DNA from 2 places in the Spiribacter vilamensis genome. Region 2 is predicted to be linked to the other one. Evidence: predicted binding sites of a transcription regulator. Region 2 holds the regulator's gene; the other holds the start of a gene.
The links. The regulator FNR, encoded in region 2, switches genes on or off when oxygen is low (the NO sensors DNR and NnrR bind a similar motif). The targets are predictions, from matches to a motif close to TTGATNTANATCAA.
Positions count from the first base shown of each region.

Region 1 (11,173 bases), 720 kb from region 2:
TCCGGGAAGTAGCGAAAGCGCGGGTGGCGATCGGCGTCATTGAGGTTGATGGACTCCTCGCGCTGCGCAACCAGCCCCACCAGCCCCTCGTCGAGCGGCAGCCGCACCCGCCCCACCGCATCGGCGTTGAGCCCCCGCGTTGCCATCAGCTGCAGGTGTGCACCATCGCCTTCGAGCAGATAGACCGAGCAGACATCGCCATCGGTGGCCTCGGCCACCCGATCGACGATGATCTCCAGCGCCTCGCGGAAGTCGCTCGCGGCATTGACCGACTGGACAATGCGGTGGAGCGTCTCCAGCACGGCGGCTAGCGCCCCTGGCCGGGTTGGGGAATGGCGGGCGACCGGCCCGGACCCGACAGGACCGGCCGCTGCGGCGGTCCTTCGGGGAACAGCACCGGGGCGAGCTCGTCCAGCGCCTGCGCGTAGACATCGCGCTTGAACGACACGATCTCCTCGAGCGGATACCAGTACGGCACCCAACTCCAGGTATCGAATTCCGGCTCGGCCGTCGCGTCGAGCCGCACCCGGGTATCCGCCGTGCGCAGTCGGAGCAGAAACCAGACCTGCTTTTGACCGATGCAGGTGGGGCGTTGCCGACGGCGGATCAGATGCCGCGGCAGTCGGTAGTGCAGCCAGCCCCGCGTGGACCCGAGTACGGCCACATCTGATGGCCCCAGCCCTACTTCCTCGTTGAGTTCCCGGTAGAGCGCCGCCTCCGGGCTCTCGTTACGCTGGATCCCGCCCTGGGGGAACTGCCAGGCGTTCTGACCGACACGGCGCGCCCAGAGCAGCTCGCCGGCGTCGTTGGCCAGGATCATCCCGACATTTGGACGAAACCCTTTTGAATCAATCACTTACTTCACCAAATAAAGAATCCTGTTGCGGGTTATTCTTCCACAGAGGAGAATCAGCCGGCAATGCGGAAGCGGGAATGAAGCGTGCAGCTGGCGATTTTCGACCTCGACAACACCCTGCTGGCCGGCGACAGCGACTACCTCTGGGGGCAGCATCTGATGGAACAGGGTGCCGTGCCGCGGGCCCGGTTCGAGGAGGATAACCAGCGCTTCATGCGCGATTACGAGGCCGGGCGACTCGACATTGACGCCTTCCTGCGCTTCGCCCTCAAGCCACTCGCCGAGACGCCCGAGCCGATGTTGCTCGAATGGCGGCGGGCGTTCATCGACCGCCATATCCGGCCACGCATCCTCCCCGCCGCCCGCGCCCTGGTCGAAGATCATCGCCGACGTGGCCATGCACTGATGATCATTACCGCCACCAACCGTTTTGTCACGTCACCCATCGCCGAGCTGTTCGATATCCCGATGCTGCTCGCTACCGAGCCGGAGCGCGATGCATCGGGGTTCACCGGCCGCGCCCAGGGTGTCCCCACCTTCCGCGAGGGCAAGATCACCGCCCTGCAGGCCTGGCTGGACGCGCAGGAGACCATCTTCGAGACCGTCCATTTCTATAGCGACTCGCAAAACGACCTGCCACTGCTCGAGCACGTGGACCGGCCCGTCGCCATTGATCCCGATCCGACGCTGGCCGCGGCGGCCCGGGAGCGTGGATGGCCGACACTGACACTCCGCAAGGGCGACACGCCCGAGCCACTCCAGTAAAGAAGGAAACCCCAGGATGCAGCGCCACGCCATATCCATACGCCGCCGGATCGTCACCGGCCTCCTGTTGGCCGGTCTCGCCGGTGCCGCCCATGCCGAGATCGTCATCGAAGACGTCTGGGCCCGTGCCACGCCGCCCGGCTTCGACAAGGGCGCCGTCTATTTCGAGCTCACCAACGATAGCCCGCGCAGCAATGCACTCGTGGGCGTCAGTACTGAACGGGCCCCCCGCGCCGAACTTCACCGGACCATCGAAGAGGGCGGCAACAGTCGCATGGTGCATACGCCGCGGGTGGCAATCCCGGCAGAGTCCGAGGTTATTTTCGAGCCGGGTGGCCGCCACGTCATGTTGATGGGCATCGAGACGGCGCTCACCGAGGGCGAGCGCTTCACGATCCGACTCGAAACGGAGGATGGCGGCGAGCTTGCGGTCGAGGTGCAGGTCCTCGCCCCCACCGCGATGGGTGTCGACTAGATCACCCGCGAGTACCGCCGTTCGGCGCGGCTTGCTGCCAGGTAGGCGTCGAACGGCATCGCCACGTTGCGCAGGAAAAACCGGCCTTTTTCCGTGACCTGCAGCGAGGCGCGACCCATGGTCAGCAGGCCATCGGCCACCAGCGGCTCGAGCTCGGCCAGCGCATCGCGGAAGTAATCGACAAAATCGATCGTGTGACGCGCCTCGATGGCCGCGTAGTCGACCTGTCCCCGGCACATCACCGCCTGGATGACGTCGCGCCGCAGGCGGTCGTCCGCGGTCAGCTCCACACCGCGCCAGACCGGCAGCTCGCCGGCACGGACCGCGGCGGCGTGGCCCTCGGGGTCGCGCACATTCTGGCTGAATGAATCCCCGATCTGGCCGATGGACGAGGCACCGAGTCCGATCAGGTCGAGATCGGGCCGCGTGGCATAGCCCTGGAAATTGCGGTGTAGCGTCCCGTTGTCGGCGGCCTCGGCGAGCTCGTCGCCCGGCAGGGCGAAATGATCCATGCCGATGTACCGATATCCTTCGCGCGAGAGCCGCTCCATGGCCTCCACCAGCAGCGTCAGCTTCGTCTCCGCCTCGGGCAGACTGGCATCAGGAATCTGGCGCTGGATGCGGAACATCTGCGGCATATGCGCATAGTTGTAGAGCGCAATCCGATCCGGCCGCATCGTCATCACTGCGTCCAGGGTCCGGGACAGCCGTTCGGGGGTCTGCAGCGGCAGCCCATACATCAGGTCGAGATTGATCGACCGAAACCCCTGGCGCCGCGCCTCCTCGACGATATCCGCGGTAGCCTCCACGCCCTGCATACGGTTGATCGCCTTTTGCACATCGGCGTCGAAGTCCTGCACGCCCAGGCTCAGGCGATTAAAGCCCAGTGCGGCGAGATGGCGGATGCGCTCGCGATCGACGGTGCGCGGGTCGACCTCGATGGAGAACTCGCGCTCGGCCGGTGGCGCCATCGGAAAGCGTCGCGCGATGGCGTCAATGAGCGACGCGAGATCCTCGTCGGTGAGATAGGTCGGCGTGCCGCCACCGAGGTGCAGCTGCTCTACCGGCCGGTCATCGGCAAATAGCGCCGCCTGCAGATCGAGCTCGTCGATGAGGCGGGCGAGGTAGTCCGTTGCCCGGCGGTAATTCGCCGTGATCACCTTGTTGCACGCGCAGTAGAAACACACCGTGCGGCAGAAAGGCACATGGACATAGAGCGACAGCGGACGCGGAATCGGATCGTCGTTACTCCAGGCCACCCGTTCGCGATAACGCTCCGCATCAAAGGTTTCGGTAAACTGCGCGGCGGTGGGATAGGACGTATAACGCGGGCCCGTCACGTCATACCGACGCAGCAGTGTCCGGTCGAGTAGAAGACGGTCGGCCATCGGCGTGGCGCTCCAGCTGCGATGATTCATGGCATCATAAGCGCTTCGGCGATGGGGCGAATTGATCCAGGTCAGCCCGATGCAGGGTGAGCGGAGGGTTGCATTGAAGCAGGAGGACAACCGGGAACGGCCGGCGGCCAGCAGCCTGCGGGCACGGCTGGTGCGGCGCGCCTGGCTGGCACTGGCGCTGTTTTTTATCGGCCTGGGCAGTATCGGTGTGGTCCTGCCGTTGCTACCGACGACGCCGTTCCTTCTGCTTGCCACCATGTGCGCGTCGCGCAGCTCGCCGGCCCTGCATGCCTGGCTCTACAGCCATCCCCGGTTCGGGCCCCTTCTCCGCGACTGGCGTGACCACCGGGCGATCCGCCCACGCGCCAAGATCACCGCACTGGTGCTGATCGCACTGAGCTGGGGATGGATGTGGATCAGTGTCGAACCGCTCTATGCCCGGCTCTCGGCGACTGCGGTGCTGGCCTGCGTGGTTACCTTCCTGGCAACCCGCCCGCACGGCCCTAGGCCGTAGTCAGCGCCGCCACAAAGAAAAGCCCGACCACGCAGGCGAAGGCACCAGTCCAGAGCAGGCTGCGCAGCGTCGGTCGGTCGCCGATGTAGGCCGCGCCGTAACCGAGCCGCAGCAGCACGAAGGCGACCGCCAGGGCGTCGATCCATCCCTGGGCGCCACCCACCTGGTGGGCGATGAGTACCGCCGCGGCAAACGGCGGGAAGGCCTCGAACGTATTGAGCTGCGCCCAGTGTGCGCGCTGCCGCCAGCCGGTGAGCCCGGCCAGCCATTCCCGCGGCCGGGCGTTGTCGAACCGCCCCTGCGACTTCGCCAGACCGGCGAACACGAACGGCATGAAGATAACCGCCAGAACGGACCAGTAGGCGATGGTCATGACTCCTCCCCGTGCAGTTGCAGCTCCACCGCGCGATGACCGATATCGGGGCGCATGAATCGCCCCGGCCAGCGCACCCCGTCCGCGAGGTCGTAGGCCGCCTTCTGGGCAGCAGTGATGTCCGTCCCCAGGGCGCAGGCACAGAGTACCCGGCCGCCGGCGGTCACCGGCCGCCCCTCGGAGTCGGTGGCCGTACCGGCATGGAAGAGCTTGCGCTCATCGGTGTCGGCGCCGATCAGCCCCTCGATCACGTGACCGCGCTCGTAACCGCCCGGATAGCCCGCCGCGGCCAGTACCACGCCGAGGCAGGGCCGCGGATCCCAGGCCACCGTCTGCTCATCGAGCCGTCCCGTCAGGGCCGCTTCGAACAGCGTGACTGGATCGCTCGCGAGGCGCATGAAGATCGGCTGCGTCTCCGGGTCGCCCAGGCGGACGTTGAACTCGAGCACTCGAGGCTCGCCCTCGGCATCGATCATCAGCCCGGCGTAGAGAAACCCCTTAAAGCCACGGCCCTCGGCCACCAGTCCCTGCACCGTGGGCCGAATCACCGACTCGAGGATGCGCTCGTGGACGGCGTCCGTGACCACCGGCGCCGGCGAATAGGCGCCCATGCCGCCGGTATTGGGACCCACGTCACCGGCATCCCGGGCCTTGTGATCCTGTGAGCTGGCGAGCGGCAGCACGGTCTCGCCGTCCACCAAGGCAATAAAGCTCGCCTCCTCGCCGGTCAGGAAATCCTCGACCACGATGCGCTCGCCGGCCGCACCAAACGCACCGTCGAGCATGTCCGCCGCGGCGGCCAGCGCGTCCTCGACGCTATGGGCAATGGTCACCCCCTTCCCCGCTGCAAGGCCATCGGCCTTGATAACCAGCGGTGCGCCGCGCTCGCGGATATACGCCTGCGCCGGCGCCAGCGCATCGAAGGTCCGGGAGTCGGCACCGGGGATGTCGTGACGGGCAAAGAATGCCTTGGCAAAGGCCTTCGAGGCCTCCAGTTCCGCCGCCGCCCGATGCGGCCCCAGGCAGACCAGGCCGGCGGCCTCGAAGGCGTCGACAATACCCGCGGCAAGCGGTGCCTCGGGGCCGATGACGGTCATATCCACCGCCAGGGCCCGGGCGCGCTCGATCAGCCCGGGGATATCCCCGACATCGGTATCGACATTGCTGACCCCATCCTCGAGCGCGGTACCGGCATTGCCCGGTGCGACATAGACATGCTCGCTGCGCGGCGAGCGTGCCAGCCGCCACGCCATGGCATGCTCACGGCCGCCGTTTCCCACCACCAGGATCTTCATCTCGCTCCCCCCGTCGCTCGCTCAGTGCCGGAAATGACGCATGCCGGTGAACAGCATCGCGATGCCGTGCTCGTCCGCCGCGGCGATCACCTCGTCGTCGCGCCGCGAGCCGCCGGGCTGGATGATTGCCCGCACCCCGGCGGCCGCGGCCTGATCGATGCCGTCGCGGAACGGGAAGAACGCGTCCGAGGCAAGCACCGAGCCGGTCAGATCGAGGCCGGCGGCCTCCGCCTTGCTGACGCCGATCCGGGCGCTGTCGACGCGGCTCATCTGGCCGGCACCGACACCCAGTGTCCGGCCATCGCGACCATAGACAATGGCGTTGGACTTGACGAACTTCGCCACCCGCCAGACGAAGTCCAGCTCCGCGCGCAGGGCATCGCTCACCGGCTCGCGCGTCACGCAGCGCACCCCCTGGTCACCGATCAGCGGGCTGTCCTGATCCTGCACCAGCAGTCCGCCGCCCAGTGGTTGCAGCCGCCACCCGGCAGGGCTGACCGGCCCGTCGGCGATGGTCAGCACCCGCACATTGGCCTTGGCCGCGGTCACCGCGAGGGCGTCGTCGCTGACCGACGGCGCCAGTATCACCTCGACGAACTGCCGCTCGACGATCGCCCGAGCGGTATCGGCGTCGAGCGGCCGGTTAAAGGCGATAATCCCGCCGAACGCGGACGTGGGGTCGGTGGCGAAGGCCGCGTCGTAGGCCGCTGACAGATCGTTGGCGACGGCGACGCCACAGGGATTGGCATGCTTGACGATGACACAGGCCGGGGCATCGAAGGCACCGGCACAGGCCCAGGCGGCGTCGGCATCGGCCAGATTGTTGTAGGAAAGCGCCTTGCCCTGGCACTGGTAATAGTGGGCGAAGCTGCCCGGCGCCGCCTGCGGGTCGCGATAGAACGCCGCCGCCTGGTGCGGGTTCTCGCCATAGCGAAGCTCCGCGGCCTTTTCCCAGTGACGGTTGAGCTGACCCGGGAACGTCGAAACCTCACCGTCGGCGTTGCGAGCCGAGAGATAGTCGCTGATCGCCGCATCGTAGCGCGCGACATGGTTGAACGCCGCCACCGCCAGGTCGAAACGCTGGCGCTCGTCCAGACCGCCATGGGCCACGACGGCATCGATCACCGCCGGGTACTGATCGGGCGCGGTCACCACGCCGACACCGTCAAGGTTCTTCGCCGCCGCCCGCAGCATCGCCGGCCCGCCGATATCGATATTCTCGATGGCGTCGGCGAGGGTGCAGTCCGGCCGGGCCACTGCCTGTTCGAAGGGGTAGAGATTGACCACGAGCAGATCGATGGGCGGGATGGCCTGCTCGGCCATGACCGCGTCGTCCTGCCCTCGACGACCCAGCAACCCGCCGTGAATACGCGGGTGCAGGGTTTTGACCCGCCCCGCCATGATCTCGGGGAAACCGGTGTGCTCGCTCACCTCGACCACCGCTATACCCGCCTCGGCGAGCAGTCGGGCGGTGCCGCCGGTGGAGAGGATCTCGACCCCCCGGTCAGCGAGGGCGCGGGCGAGCGTCTCGATCCCGGTCTTGTCGGAGACACTGATCAGTGCCCGTCGCAGTGGCGGGATTGTGGAAGCAGCCGTCATGAATGGACTCCGTCGCTTTCAGTCTTCGAGACCGTACTGGCGCAGTTTCTTGCGCAGTGTCCCGCGGTTGATCCCCAGGGCGTCGGCGGCCCGGGTCTGATTGCCGCCACACTCGCGCATGACGACCTCCAGCAGCGGCGCCTCGGCCTGCTCGATCACCATGCGGTGGAGATCATGGCTGGTCTGCCCGTCGAGGTGCTGGAAGTAGGCGGTCACCGTGTCGTACACACAGGCGCGGATAGGGCCGACGCTGGCGCTCTCCGGCGCAGTCTCGTCTTCCATGGGGTGGATCCTTCGCGGAAAAGCGGAAAGCATAAACGCAACACCCGGCCCGTTAAAGCGGCGCGCGTCGAGCATCGAGCCGGACCCACTCGTCAAGGGCGACCGGCGGCGCAAATCGGCACGCGGGTTCGTAGGCCGCCTGCACCGACTCGGCCTGGCTCGCGAGAAGACCGGCCAGGGTCAGCCGGCCACCAGCGGCGAGCGCGCTGGTGAGCCTCGGCGCCAGCCCCTGCAGGATCCCCGCGAGGATATTCGCCAGTACGCGATCGGCGACTGGCAACACCGCGTCCGGGCCCGCCACTTCGAGCCGATCGGCGACACCGTTGCGCTCGGCGTTGTCGCGGCTCGCGACAAGCGCCTGCGGGTCGTTGTCCACCGCCAGTACCCGGGCCGCCCCCAGGCGCAGCGCGGCGATCGCCAGCAGACCCGAGCCGCAGCCGTAGTCGATCACCGTCTCGCCCACCGGTGGCTCTGCCGCCAGCGCCGCGAGGCAGAGTGCGGTACTGGGATGGGTGCCGGTGCCGAAGGCGAGCCCGGGATCGAGGCGGATATTCACCGCGTCGGGATCGGGCGGATCCATGCCCCACGGCACGACCCAGAGCGAGCCGCCGAAGCACTGCGGCCGGAAATGCTCCAGCCAGGCCCGCTCCCAGGGTTGATCGGCGATCTCGGTGGTTTGCCAGTCCGGCGGCTCGCCGTCGAGCGCCTCGGTCACGGCGGCCCGAATCGCGTCGTGGTCCCAGTCCGCCGGGAACAGCGCCTCGACGCGCATCCGGTCCCAGAGCCGGGTCTCGCCGGGCGGCGGCTCGAGGACCGCGCCACTGCCGGGCGCCTCGGCCCAGGTAATCGCCTCGGCCCCGGCCGCCTCGAGCACCGCCTCCAGGGTGTCCACCCGGGACGCCGCGACCTCGAATGCAACCTGGTGAGCAGGCATGGTCAGCGGTTTTCGCCGGGCTGCCAGAGCACATCGCCCCCGGCGTCGCGGTTGGCATCGCGGGCCAGGACAAAGAGGTAATCCGAGAGTCGGTTGAGATAACGCAGTACGTTCTCGTTGATAGGCGTTGTGACCGCCAGTGCCGCGGTATCGCGTTCGGCCCGCCGGGCCACGGTGCGGGCGTGGTGGAGGTGCGTCGCCGCCGGCGTGCCCGCCGGCAGCACGAACGAGCGCAGCGTCTCGAGATGGGCATTGACGCGGTCGATTTCCGCCTCCAGCCACTCAGTCTGGCCTTCGACCACGCGCAGCGGCTCGAACGGCGGGTCTTCCTGCTCGGGCGTGCACAGATCGGCACCGACATCGAACAGATCGTTCTGGATGCGCGTCAGCGCCGACTCCAGGTCTCCACCCGCGTGCAGGCGGCAGATCCCCAGCAGGGCATTGAGCTCGTCGACCGTGCCGTAGGCGGTCACCCGCGGATCGGTCTTCGCGACCCGGCTGCCGTCGCCCAGCCCGGTCTGTCCGGTATCGCCGGTGCGCGTGTAGATGCGCGTGAGCTTGACCATGTCGATCAGCCGCCGAAGCGCTTGATCGAGTCGTTGATCTCGGCCACGGCGGCGTCATAACCCTTCCAGCCGTTCACCTTGACCCACTTGCCCGGCTCGAGATCCTTGTAGCGCTCGAAGAAGTGACCGATCTGCTCGAGCAGCAGCGGCGGCAGGTCATCCGGGCCGTTGACCCGGTCGTAGATCGGGGTGAGCTTGCTGATCGGCACGCACAGCAGCTTGGCATCCTCACCGCCCTCGTCGGCCATCTCCAGCACCCCCACGGGGCGGCAGCGGATGACCGAACCGATCGCGAGCGGGAACGGCGTGACCACGAGCGCGTCGAGCGGATCGCCATCACCGCAGAGCGTGTCGGGGATATAGCCGTAGTTGGCCGGATAGCGCATCGACGTACCCATGAAGCGGTCGACCATGATGGCGCCGGAGTCCTTGTCCACCTCGTACTTGACGGGATCGGCGTTGGCCGGGATCTCGATGATGATATTGATGTCGTCCGGCAGCTTCTTGCCGGCGTCGATGCCCTCGTAGGCCATGAAAACCTCCTGATGTCGATGTGCTGAATGCCGTGGAGTATACGCCGCGGTCGGGTTCGGGTCAGTCCCCGAACGGCGGACACCGGCGCGCCACGCGCTCGCCGCGCAGGCGGGCGTACTCGGGCAGGCCGTCGCGATAGGGCGGGTAGTCCTCGCCGGCGATGAGCGGGCGCAGGTAGCGCAATGCGGCCTCGGTGACGAACAGCCCATCGGCGTCGATGTACTCGGGGGGCATCTTCGCCTCGCGATTGGCCACCGTCTCCAGCGGCACCTGACCCACGTGCCAGCGATAAGGGCTGTCGGCGTCGCGCACGACGGTCGGCATGACCGCGTTATGCCCGGCGAGCGCCAGCTCCACCGCGGCCCGCCCCAGCGCATGGGCCTGCTCCACGTCGGTCGCGGAGGCGATGTGGCGCGCGGCCCGCTGCAGATAGTCGGCGATGGCATAGTGATACTTGTAGCCCAGGTGATCGCGCACCATCGACGCCACCGCCGGCGCGACACCGCCGAGCTGGGCATGGCCGAAGGCATCGCGCGTGCCCTGGTCGGCGACGAATTCGCCATTAGCGGTTCGCAGCCCTTCGGAGACCACCACCACGCAGTAGCCGATCCGCTCCACACAGGCCTGCACCCGGGCCAGGAAGCGCTGTTCGTCGAGCGGCACCTCGGGCAGCAGGATGACATGCGGCGGGGCGTCGTCCCGGTCCCGCGCCAGGGCCGAGGCGGCGGCGATCCAGCCGGCGTGCCGCCCCATGGTCTCGAGGATGAACACCCGGGTCGATGTCTCCGCCATGGAGGCGACGTCGAGCCCGGCCTCGCGCGTCGACACCGCGATGTACTTGGCCACCGAGCCGAAGCCGGGACAGGTATCGGTCACCGGCAGGTCGTTATCCACGGTCTTGGGAACACCGATGCAGGTGATCGGGTAGCCCATGGCTTCGCCCAGCTGCGAGACCTTGTGCGCGGTGTCCTGGGAATCACCGCCGCCGTTATAGAAGAAATAACCGATGTTGTGGGCCCGGAACACCTCGATCAGGCGCTCGTACTCGGCGCGGTTTTCCTCCAGCCCCTTCATCTTGTAGCGCGCGGAGCCGAAGGCCCCCGCCGGCGTGTAGCGCAGTGCGGCGATGGTCTCCGCCGACTCGCGAGCGGTGTCGATGAGCTCCTCGTGGAGCGCACCGAGAATGCCGTTGGCCCCGGCATAGACGGTCCCGATCGCCTCGGGATGCTCGCGTGCGGCCTCGATGACCCCGGCGGCACTGGCGTTGATGACCGCGGTGACGCCGCCGGACTGGGCGTAAAAGGCGTTTCTGGCATGCATGTGAACTCCCCCTCTGTCCTGATCAGATCCGCGAGTCTACCAACTCGTCGGCGCGGCGGCCCGCTCGCGACGCCGCCCGCGCGAGCAGGTACCATCGGCGGCACCTCCAGGTAACCGCAGGCAGTCGACACAATGTCCGCAAATCGCGTCATCCAGCCGGTTCTGGGGCTCGTCACGCTTCGTGCCGGCCCGCAGGATCTGCCCTTTTCCACCGGTCTCATGGGCGCCGCGATCGCCCTGACCGCGGCGATCAACGTCCCCGT
Region 1 covers NZ_SHLI01000001.1:2,002,408-2,013,580, reverse strand. The annotation lists gene ptsP (phosphoenolpyruvate--protein phosphotransferase) at 1-302, opposite strand, end outside; gene EV698_RS09970 (RNA pyrophosphohydrolase) at 308-856, opposite strand; gene EV698_RS09965 (histidinol-phosphatase) at 941-1,621, shown strand; gene EV698_RS09960 (copper chaperone PCu(A)C) at 1,638-2,096, shown strand; gene hemN (oxygen-independent coproporphyrinogen III oxidase) at 2,093-3,484, opposite strand; gene EV698_RS09950 (YbaN family protein) at 3,588-4,007, shown strand; gene EV698_RS09945 (MAPEG family protein) at 3,997-4,380, opposite strand; gene purD (phosphoribosylamine--glycine ligase) at 4,377-5,675, opposite strand; gene purH (bifunctional phosphoribosylaminoimidazolecarboxamide formyltransferase/IMP cyclohydrolase) at 5,697-7,274, opposite strand; gene EV698_RS09930 (helix-turn-helix domain-containing protein) at 7,293-7,556, opposite strand; gene prmA (50S ribosomal protein L11 methyltransferase) at 7,609-8,490, opposite strand; gene EV698_RS09920 (cob(I)yrinic acid a,c-diamide adenosyltransferase) at 8,493-9,056, opposite strand; gene ppa (inorganic diphosphatase) at 9,062-9,589, opposite strand; gene EV698_RS09910 (6-phosphofructokinase) at 9,651-10,910, opposite strand; gene EV698_RS09905 (hypothetical protein) at 11,043-11,173, shown strand, end outside.
Region 1: a site for FNR is predicted at 3,546-3,559, ahead of hemN (oxygen-independent coproporphyrinogen III oxidase). Genes of this name have one in related genera too.

Region 2 (11,173 bases):
GATGAAATCGTTGACGACATCAGCGCCGGCCGCATGGTGCTGATGCTCGATGACGAGGATCGCGAAAACGAGGGCGACCTGCTCATGGCCGCCTCGATGGTGCGGCCGGACGACATCAACTTCATGGCGCGCTACGGGCGCGGGCTGATCTGTCTGACCCTTAGCCGCGAGCGCTGTGAGCAGCTGCGGCTGCCGTTGATGGTGACCAACTCGAGTGATCACCAGGGCACGCAGTTCACGCTCAGCATCGAGGCGGCGCAGGGCGTGACCACCGGGATTTCCGCCGCCGACCGGGCGCGCACGATCCAGACGGCGGTGGCGCCGCAGGCGAAGCCGCAGGACATCGTCCAGCCCGGCCATGTCTTTCCGCTCATGGCGCAGCCCGGCGGCGTGCTGACCCGGGCGGGGCACACCGAGGCGGGCTGCGACCTGGCGCGCCTGGCCGGGTTCGAGCCGGCGGCGGTGATCGTCGAGGTGCTCAACGAAGACGGCACCATGGCACGCCGCGACGATCTGGTGGCGTTTGCGCGGGCCCACGACATCAAGATCGGGACGGTCGCCGACCTGATCGCCTACCGGATCCGCAACGAGCGCACCGTTGAGCGGGTCGCGGACTGCGAGCTGCCGACGGAACACGGGCGGTTCCACCTCTATGCCTACGAGGATGTGGTGGATGGCGCCATGCATTTCGCGCTGCTGCGGGGTCAGACCGACCCGGAACAGCCCGCCCTGGTGCGGGTGCAGATCGAGAATACGCTCTCCGATCTGTTCGGTGCGATTGCGCCGGATCAGACCTGGTCGCTGCGTCAGTCCCTCGATGAGATCGCGGGCAGTCGCACCGATCCGGTCTGCCTGCTGATGCTGCGCGGCGCCGATGATCGATCCGAGGTGCTGACACGGATGCGCGAGTTCCAGGCCCTCTCGCAGAGCGGCGAGATAACGCCGGAACCGCGGCCCATCACCGATCAGAGCGAGGCACTGCGGACCTACGGGGTCGGCGCGCAGATCCTCACCGACCTGGGGATCCGCCGGATGCGGGTGCTGTCCTCGCCGAAGATCATGTACGGGCTGTCCGGCTTCGGCATGGAGGTGGTGGATTACGTCCAGACCGGCGACGATCGGGGTGTTTCCGCCTAGCGGAGCGGTTTGCAGGTGGCGTGCGGCGGTATACGCTTGCACGCCTTGGCATGACAACAACGGAATCAGCATGAAGACCCTCGAAGGTGATTTTACGGCCAGCAATGCGCGAATCGCGCTGGTGGCCACCCGATTCAACGACTTTATCGTCGACTCGCTGGTGGGCGGTGCACGGGATACCCTGGTACGTCACGGCGTTGACGATGCATCGCTTACCCTGGTCCGCGTGCCCGGTTCCTGGGAGCTGCCGCTGGTCACCGACCGGCTGGCACGGTCCGGCGAGTACGACGGGATCGTGGCACTCGGCTGCGTTATCCGCGGTGGGACTCCCCACTTCGAGTACGTGGCCGGCGAGTGCGCCAAGGGCCTGGGACAGGTGAGCCAGCAGCGGGACATCCCGGTGTCCTTCGGCGTGCTGACCACGGACAGCATCGAGCAGGCCATCGAGCGCGCTGGAACCAAGGCCGGCAACAAGGGCGCCGATGCCGCCATGGCACTGCTCGAGACGATCAGCCTGCTGCGCCGGCTGTGAGTCGCCCGAGTGCGAACCGGCCACGGGCGAGGGCGCGTCGTCGCATTCTGCAGGCCCTCTACCAGTGGCAGATGACGGGCAGCGAGCCGGCGGAGATCCAGCGCCAGTTCTTCAGCGACCATCGGCTCGGCCGCATGGATCTCGATTACTTCAGCGAGGTGTTCCGCGGCGTGACCGAGGAGGTCGGCTCGCTTGATGCGGCGTTTGATCGCTACCTCGATCGCCCGGCCGCCAACCTCGATCCGGTCGAGCTCGCGCTGCTGCGCCTGGGGAGCTACGAGCTCCGCGAGCGGCTGGAGGTGCCCTACCGCGTCTGCATCGATCAGGCGGTCGAGCTCGCCAAGGGGTTCGGGGCCGATCAGAGCCATAAGTACATCAATGGCGTGCTCGACCGCGTCGCCCGTGATCAACCGCTGAGAGCGGATGAACTGAAGCGCCGTCGGCGCTGAGCGGGCAGGCCATGGCGGAGCCCTCCGAGTTCGCGCTGATCAGGCATTATCTGAGCCATCTCGGTGCCAATCGCGATGATGTCACGCTGGGTGTTGGTGACGATGCCGCCGTGGTGACAACATCCGGTCAGTCGCTGCTCATGGCGCTCGATACCCTCGTCGACGGGGTTCATTTCCCGTCGGACCTCCCCGCTTACTGGATCGGCTATCGCGCCCTCGCCGTGAACCTGAGTGATATCGCCGCCATGGGGGGCGAGCCGCTCTGGGCGCTATTAAGCCTCACCCTGCCGCATGTCGACGAGGACTGGGTTGCCGGCTTTGCCGATGGCCTCGGTACGCTGGCGGCGCGTCACGGAGTGGCCGTCATCGGTGGCGATGTCACCCGGGGGCCGCTGAGTATCAGCTTGCAGATCACCGGCCGGGCACCCGCCACTCCGCTGCGGAGGGACGGGGCCCGCGCCGGTGATCGTGTCTGGGTGTCGGGGCGCCCGGGGGAGGCAATGGCCGGGTTGGGCGTCTGGCAGAGTCCCGCGCACCGCGATCAGCCCCGCTGGGCGGGCCTGAGACGCACCTTCGTCGCGCCCCGGCCGCGGGTCGCGCTGGGTCGGGCGCTTGCGGGGATTGCCACGGCGGCCATCGACATCTCCGACGGGCTGGTCGCCGATGCCGGTCACATTGCCGATTCCAGTGGCGTGGCGATTGATCTGGCGTCGGCCTCGCTCCGCCCCTCGGCTCGGTTGCGCCGGTGGGTCGGCGAGGCCGCGACGGTCGTGCCGCCGGCCGGCGGTGATGACTACGAACTCTGCTTTACGGCCCCGGCGAGTGCTGATACCCGAGTGGCCGCCGCGGCACGACGCAGCCGCACGCCGGTCCGCTGCATCGGCAGCGTGGATGTCGGCACGGGTGTCACCTTCGACGGCCGTTCGATCGCCGACGGCGCCGGCGGGTATCGTCACTTCCAGGACTGAGTGGCTGTGGCAACAGCGGCGAGGCGGGTGTAGCATTCCCGCAATGCACAACGCAGGGGTGAAGCATGTTTAATCGGGCCGATATCCCCGTATCCCGTCAGCAGCCAACCTGCACGGACTGCGGCCTCAGTCAGCTCTGCCTGCCGGTCTCCCTGGAGGACAAGGAAGTCGCGATGCTCGATGGCATCGTCCAGCATCAGCCCGTCCTGCAGCGCGGTCAGCCCCTCTATCACGAGGGGGATACGTTTCGCGCGCTGTATGCGGTGCGCGCCGGGTCACTGAAGACCTACACCACGACCGAATCGGGCGAGCAGCAGGTGACCGGGTTTCATCTGCCCGGGGAGCTGGTGGGTCTGAATGCGATCAATCGCTGGATCCATCCCTGCTCGGCGGTGTCGCTGGAGACCACCAGCGTGTGCGAGATGCCGTTCGAGAAGCTTGAATACCTGTCGGCCGAGCTGCCCGATCTGCAGCGCCAGCTGCTGCGGGTGATGTCGCGGGAGATCGCCAGCGATCAGGATATGCTTTTCACCATGGCACGGCGCACCGCGGACGAGCGCCTCGCTATCCTGTTGCTCAGCTTCTCCGAGCGATTCGGTCAGCGCGGGCTTTCCGCCACCCGGTTTCGGTTGTCCATGGCACGGGGCGACCTGGGCAACTACCTGGGACTCGCCCCGGAGACCATGAGCCGGATCTTTCGGCGATTCCAGGACCAGGGCTGGATCGAGGCCGACGGCCGCGAGGTGGAACTGCTGGCCGTAGACAAGCTCGAGGCGCTGGCGGGGCGGGCCGCCGGCGGCGCGCAGGAATCGGGCTGAGCATCGCGGGTTACATCATCCCCGTCTGCAGCTTCGCCGCCTCCGACATCATCTCGAAGCTCCACGGCGGGTCAAACACGATCTCCACGTTGACGGTCTCGATGGTGGGGACCTGCTTGATTTTCTCGCGGACATCGTAGGCGAGGATGTCACCCATGCCGCAGCCCGGGGCGGTGAGCGTCATGTCGACTTCCGCCGACCGCGTACCGTCATCGTGCAGAGTGATGTCGCAGCGGTAGACCAGTCCCAGCTCAACCACGTTGATGGGGATCTCGGGGTCGAAGCAGCGCCGCATCTGATCCCACACGAGCTGCTCGACGTCCTCGGCCGAGGCATTCTCCGGCAGCTCCGGCGCCGGCTCGGCATCCTTGCCGATGGCATCGGCATCCTTACCGTCGACGCGGAACAGGTTGCCCTGGATGTAGACGGTATAACTGCCACCCAGCGCCTGGGTGATCATGCCCTCGGCGCCCTCGGGGATCGTGCCGGTATCACCCGCCGGAATCAGTGCCGCCTCGCAGTCACGCTCGAAAACAACCGGTTCATTACTCTGCATCGCTATCTCCCGCTCGCATTCCCGTTATGAGGTTTGAGGATACCACTGCTTTTAACGCTGTCCGAGCCGGGAAGAAATCGTTTTCCGGTTCGCGTATCGTTATCGTTTTTAACGGTCGATTGCATGCTGACTGTATTACGCCCGCTGGTCCGGCACCGTTACTTGCTGGCTTTCGCCTTCCTGCTGGCATTCCTCTCGGGGCACGGACAGACCTACTTTATCTCGCTCTTCGGCGGTGAGATCCGAGCGGCGTTCGAGCTTAGCAACACCGAGTTCGGGGGGCTTTACTCCGCGGCGACGCTGACCAGCGGCATTCTGGTCATCGCGCTGGGTCGGGGGGTTGACCGGATGCCGCTCGGGCTTTTTACCGCCGCGGTGATTGTCGGGGCCGCTGCCGGCGGGGTGCTCCTGGCCACCGCGCCGTCGGCGGCCTGGTTGTTACCGGGCTTCCTGTTGCTGCGCCTCTGTGGCCAGGGCCTGATGGTGCACGTCGCGCAGACAACCGTCGGACGGCGTGTAGAGCGAGGTCGGGGGACCGCGATCGGGGTCGTCACCGTGGGGTTACCCGCCGGTGAGGCGGTCCTCCCGGCGATGGTGGTGGTGCTGATGGCCACCCTCGGTTGGCGAATGAGCTGGGGCGTGTTCGCCCTGGTGCTGGTCGCCGTGGCGCTGCCGCTGGCGCTGCTCTTTTTGCGGCTCACGGCGGGGCAGCCGTCGGTGAGTGACGAGGCGTCGGTAGCCGCGGACGGCAATACCGACAAACAGCCCGGGCCATCCACGGGGCCGGTGAATGACTGGAGCCGGGCGCAGGTCCTCGGCGATCCAAGGTTCTACCGTATTATGCCGGCGATCCTGGCGCCGCCGTTCCTGATCACCGCGCTGTTTTTTCACCAAGTGCCGATTGCCGAGGCGAAGGGGTGGGCGCTGGGCTGGCTTTCCACGGCATTCGTACTCTTCGCCCTCAGCCACGTGGTGTCACTGACCGTCAGCGGTATGCTGATTGATCGCCTGGGGGCGGCCCGATTGCTGCGCCTCTACCTCGCGCCCATCCTCGCGGCACTACTGGTGCTCGGGTTCGTTCCGGGCGATCCGGCGGCACTGCTCTACCTGGGGCTGGCCGGCCTCAGCGTCGGCACGGCGAGTACATTGATGGGCGCGGTCTGGCCGGAGCTCTACGGTATCCGTCACCTGGGTGCGATCCGGGCCATGGCCCACGGGGCGATGGTGCTGAGTACCGCCATCGCTCCCTTGCTGATCGGCGCGCTGCTGGATGCCGGGATCTCGCTGCCGGCGCTGGCCTCGGCGCTGGCGGGTTACGTGGTCGTGGCCATGGTGGTCATCCCGGCGCCGCGGACGCTGCGACCACGCGATCCCGTCGTCGGGCCTGCCGGGTAGGCATGGTTGGATTGCTGCGCGGTCTCGGCGCGCATCGCCATTTGCTCGGTTTCGGCGGTTTGATGGTGTTCATGTCGGGCCCCGGGCAGACCTTTCTGCTCTCTCTCTACGGCGGCGTGCTGCGCGAGACGTTCAACCTGAGCCATTCGGCTTTCGGCGGGCTCTACTCACTGGCGACGTTAATGAGTGGCCTGCTGGTGATGGGCCTCGGGCGCGGCGTCGATCGCATCGCGCTCGCGCGCTTCACCGCCCTGGTCATTGCGGGTGCGGCCTGTGGTGCGGTGTTGCTGGCAACGGCCTCGGCGGCGTGGATGCTGCTGCCGGCATTCCTGCTCCTGCGTCTCTGCGGCCAGGGGCTGATGACCCATGTCGCTCAGACCACCGTTGCCCGCCATGTCCACCAGGGCCGCGGGACGGCAATGAGCTTGATCAGCATGGGCTCGCCGCTTGCAGAGGCGATAATGCCGGTCACGGTTGTTGCGCTCATGGCGGCCATGGATTGGCGCGCCAGCTGGCTGGTGCTTGCGGCGGGGCTGGTCATCGTGGCGCTGCCGCTGGCGTTGTGGTTGCTGCGGGCACAACAACGGGTTGGTAGCGGATCGACGGCGCGCCCGTCGGTCGCATCCGCCCCGGCCGAGCCTGACCTCGATGACCACCTGGACAGCTGGACGCGAACGGAGGTTTTGCAGGATCGTCGTTTCTACCGGATTCTGCCGGCGCTGCTCGCCTCGCCGATCCTGATCACGGCGCTGTTTTTCCACCAGGCGCCTATCGCCCAGGCAAAGGGCTGGAGCCTCGAGCTGGTGTCCAGCGCTTTCACGGTTTTCGCCGCCTGCCATGTGGCGGCGTTACTGCTGAGTGGTCCGTTGATTGATCGTATCGGCGCCCGGCGGCTGCTCGGGGTGTATCTGCTGCCCCTGCTGCTCGCCTCCGGCGTGGTGGGGTTCTGGCCCGGGGCGATTGCCGCCCCCGTCTACCTCGGGCTGGCCGGGCTCTGCGTGGGCACGTTCAGCACCCTCATGGGTGCGCTCTGGCCGGAGCTGTACGGGACGCGCCACCTGGGGGGTATCCGGGCCCTGGTCCATGGCGCCACGGTGCTGGGCACGGCAGCCGGCCCCGTGCTCATCGGTCTGCTGCTGGACGCGGGTCTGGGCATCACCGGGCTCTCGCTGGTGATGGCGACCTACCTGGTGGTCGCCATCGTGCTCGTGCGGCCGGTCGCGGTGGCTAACCCACCGGCACCGTCTGCGTCTCGGTGAACTCGAACAACCCCTCGAGTCCGCCCTCGCGCCCGAAACCGGACTGCTTCATGCCACCGAAGGGGGCCTCGGGCGTCGGTCCGCTGCCCGTATTGAGGGCGGCATGGCCGAAGTGGAGGCGGGCGATGACCTGATGACCGCGGGTCTCGTCGCGGGTGAAGACGTAGGCGGCGAGGCCGAAATCGGTATCGTTGGCCATTGCCACCACCTCGCTCTCGTCGCTGAAGGTGATGATGGGAACCAGCGGCCCGAAGGTCTCCTCGCGATAGCAGGCGGCATCCGCCGGTACGTTAAGCAGCACCGTAGGCGGGTAGAAGGTCCCCGGCAATCCGCTGGTATCGCCCTCGAAAACCCGTGTAGCACCCTTTGCGACGGCGTCGTCGACGTGACGGCGGACCTTGGCGACGGCGTTCTCGTCGATCAGCGGCCCGAGGCGGGTCGCAGGGTCCATACCATCGCCGACGGTCAATGCGTTGACCCGATCGGCGAGCTTGTCGGCAAACGCCGCGGCGACATCCCGGTGCACGAAGATCCGGTTGGCGCAGACGCAGGTCTGGCCGCCGCCCCGGAACTTGTTGCCGATCAGTTGATCGGCGGCGTGGTCGAGATCGGCATCCGCAAAGATGATGTAGGGCGCGTTGCCGCCGAGCTCCAGCGTCAGGCGCTTGATCCCCGGGGCGGATTGCTCGATCAGCGTGCGCCCCACCTCCGTGGAGCCGGTGAAACTGATGACGCGCACCGACGCGGCATCGAACAGCGTATCCGTGATGGGGCCGGCGGAGCCGATGACCAGGTTGGCCTTGCCCGCCGGCAGCCCGACCTCGCGGTCGAGGAGCGTGAACAGGGCGATCATCGTCAGCGGCGTCTTCGATGAAGGCTTGATCACGCTGGCGCAATCGGCGGCGATGGCCGAGGAGAGCTTCTTGGCGATCATGCCGATGGGAAAGTTCCAGGGGGTGATCAGTCCCACCACTCCGGCCGGCCGGTGGTGGACGTGCCAGCGGCAGTTGCGCGGCTGCTCATCGAGGGTATGCGACGCCAGCGCATCGATGTGACTGGCGGCATAGCGGAAGAAGCCCGCGGCATAGTCCACCTCGCCCTGTGCCTCGCCGAGCGGCTTGCCATGCTCGAGGCACAGGATCCGGCCGACCTCCTCGCGATTCCGCGTCAGCGTGTCGGCGATCGCCTCGAGCCACCGGCGACGCTGATCGAGATCGGCGGGGTGGGCCAGTGCCGCCTCGGCGGCCGCGATCGCACGCCGCGTTTCGTCTGCCCCCATCGAGGCGACATCCGCCAGATGACCGTGGTCGACGGGGTTGGTGACGGCAAGGGTCCGGCCGTTGTCCGCCATCTGCCATTCGCCATTGATGTAACCGCCGCTGGCGGAGAGGAGGGGAGAGTCGATCATCAGCTGCCTCGCTTTTCGATTCGTGTGTCGTCTCAGGTGCCCGGGACGAAGCCCTGGGCCTTGTCGACTATGTTTTCAAAGGGCTCGCCGCGCTGCCAGCGGCGGAAGTTGTCGATGAACTGTTCAGACAGTGCCGTGTTCCAGCCGATGAAGTCGCCGGCCATGTGCGCCGAGATGTGGACGTTGGGCAGATCCCAGAGGGGGTGATCCGCCGGCAGCGGTTCCTGCTCGAAGACGTCCAGTGCGGCGCCGTCGATCGCGCCATCGCGCAGCGCATCCACCAGGGCCTCGGTGCGAACGATGGGGCCACGGCCGATGTTGATCAGCCGGGCGTGTTCGGCCATGGCATCGAGCTCCGCCGCACCGAACAGGCCGCGGGTGGCCTCGGTGAGGGGCGCGGCAATCACGACGAAGTCGTAGTCGGGCAGCAGCGAGAGCAGATCGGCCTGGGCATAGATGGCGCCGAAGTCATCATCTCCGGCGCGAGCGCGGCGGCCGACCCCGTCGCACTCGATGCCGACGGCGCTACAGGTCCGCGCGATCCGCCGTCCGATGGCCCCCGCGCCAACCACCAGCAGCCGCTGCCCGGCCACCGGCTCGGTCTCGCGGTGTTGCCATTGATGGTCCTGCTTGAGTTGCCAGTTACCGGCAAAGTCCTTGCAGAAGGCGATGACCTGGCCGAGGACATATTCGGCGATGCATCGATCGAAGATGCCGCGGGCGTTGGTGACGGGGATGTCGCTGTCACGTACCGCCGGGATGAGCAGCGCATCCACCCCGGCGCTGGTGGCATGGATCCACTCCAGCGCGTCGGCGGCCGGCCACGCCCGGGCGAGCGCGTCGGTGCGGAAATCCGTGACGCACAGAACCCGGGCCCCGGGCAGGGCGTCCTTCAGGCCCGCAGCATCCTCTGCAACACGCAGATCGGCCTCGGCCTGGAGTGGCTCCATCCCCGCCGGCAATCCCTCGCCCGGCGCGGTGAGAACGGCGATTCGCGTCTGCGACTCGGTCATGCGGAGATCCCCCTGGAAAGCCCTGTCTGGCAGCGACGTTATAGGCCCGCCCCGAGTGGGTCAACTGCGCCCGGAAATGGGCTTTTGAGGGGCTTGACCGGCCTGTTGGCGAAGACTAGCTTCGCCGTGTTGTCCAACGTTTACCACACTGCAGCAAAAGGGGATTGGGTTATGGTGAATCCGGTTGAGATGGAGCAGGGCGATCAGGCCGAATCACCGCTTTTCAGTCCGTCTCTCCAGGCGATTCCGATGCCGGGGATCCGGCGGATGATCAATACCGCGGCGGGCATGGATGACGTGATCCATCTGTCCATCGGTCAGCCCGACTTCCCGACCCCGCAGCCCATCATCGAGGCCCATATCGACGCGCTGCGCGAGGGCAAGACCGGCTATACGATGGACGCCGGGCTGCCCGAGCTGCTGAGCGAGCTCGCGCGCTATTATTCGAAGCGCTACGACCGTGAACTCACCGAGGACAATTTCCTGGTCACCACCGGGGCCACCGAGGCGATGTACCTGGCGCTGACGGCCACGGCGGCGCCGGGCCGGCAGTTCATCGTCACCGACCCGACCTTCCTGCTCTATGCGCCGCTGATCCGCATGAACGGTGGCGAGATCAAGGTCATTCCGACGCGCCCGGAGCACGGCCACCAGGTCGACCCGCAGGAGGTGATCGACGCCATCGGCATGCGCACCTTCGCGATCGTGCTCAATTCACCGAGCAATCCCAGCGGGGCGGTGTACCCGCGCGAGACCATCGAGGCGATCGTCCAGGAGGCGGCCTACCGGGGGGTCTACGTGTTCGCCGACGAGGTCTATGACCACATCCTGCTCGATGAGGATATGGAGTTCCCCAGCGTGATCAACTGCGCCTCGGATCTCGATCACGTCATGTCGGTATCGAGCTTCTCGAAGACCTTCAGCATGGCGGGCTTCCGGATCGGCTGGATGATCTCCAGCCAGGGCGCGATCAAAAAGCTCCGGCGCTATCACATGTTTACCACGACGGTGGCGAGCACACCGGCACAGTGGGCCGGCGTTGCCGCGCTGCAGGGGGACATGGCCTGTGTGGACGACATGAATGCCGAGTATCGCCGGCGTCGCGACCGGGTGGTGGAGCTGGTGAGCGAGACGCCACACCTGACCGGCTATGTGCCGCAGGGGGCGTTCTACATTTTCCCGTCGCTGCCACCGCGCACCGATGCCACCGATCTGTCACTGCGCATGTTGAGGGAAACCGGTGTCTGCGTGATCCCCGGTGATGCCTTCGGGGATACTTGCGGCAACGCCATCCGTATCAGCTTTTCCAACTCGATGGACAATATCGAGGAGGCGTTTGCCCGCATGCAGCCATGGCTGGCCAAACAGAGCTTCTGATCAGTCTTCGAGCCATTGCACCCGGTAGAGGTCCAGGCGCCGGTCGCGGGCGTTCTGGACCGATCCCTCGGCCCGAAGCTGGGTGAGCTTGTCCATATCCAGGTCCACCACTACCGTCATCTCGGTATTCGGTGTGGTCTCGCTGACGATGCCATCGTGGGGGAAGGCGAAGTCGGAGGGCGAGAATACCGCCGCCTGCGAATACTGGATCTCGATGTTCTCCACTCGCGGCAGGTTGCCCACACTGCCGGTAATGGCGAC
Region 2 covers NZ_SHLI01000001.1:1,284,600-1,295,772, reverse strand. The annotation lists gene ribB (3,4-dihydroxy-2-butanone-4-phosphate synthase) at 1-1,137, shown strand, start outside; gene ribH (6,7-dimethyl-8-ribityllumazine synthase) at 1,208-1,669, shown strand; gene nusB (transcription antitermination factor NusB) at 1,666-2,118, shown strand; gene thiL (thiamine-phosphate kinase) at 2,130-3,086, shown strand; gene fnr (fumarate/nitrate reduction transcriptional regulator Fnr) at 3,152-3,904, shown strand; gene sufT (putative Fe-S cluster assembly protein SufT) at 3,915-4,460, opposite strand; gene EV698_RS06440 (MFS transporter) at 4,584-5,855, shown strand; gene EV698_RS06435 (MFS transporter) at 5,858-7,114, shown strand; gene EV698_RS06430 (NAD-dependent succinate-semialdehyde dehydrogenase) at 7,083-8,522, opposite strand; gene EV698_RS06425 (D-2-hydroxyacid dehydrogenase) at 8,555-9,535, opposite strand; gene EV698_RS06420 (pyridoxal phosphate-dependent aminotransferase) at 9,707-10,912, shown strand; gene EV698_RS06415 (bifunctional GNAT family N-acetyltransferase/carbon-nitrogen hydrolase family protein) at 10,913-11,173, opposite strand, start outside.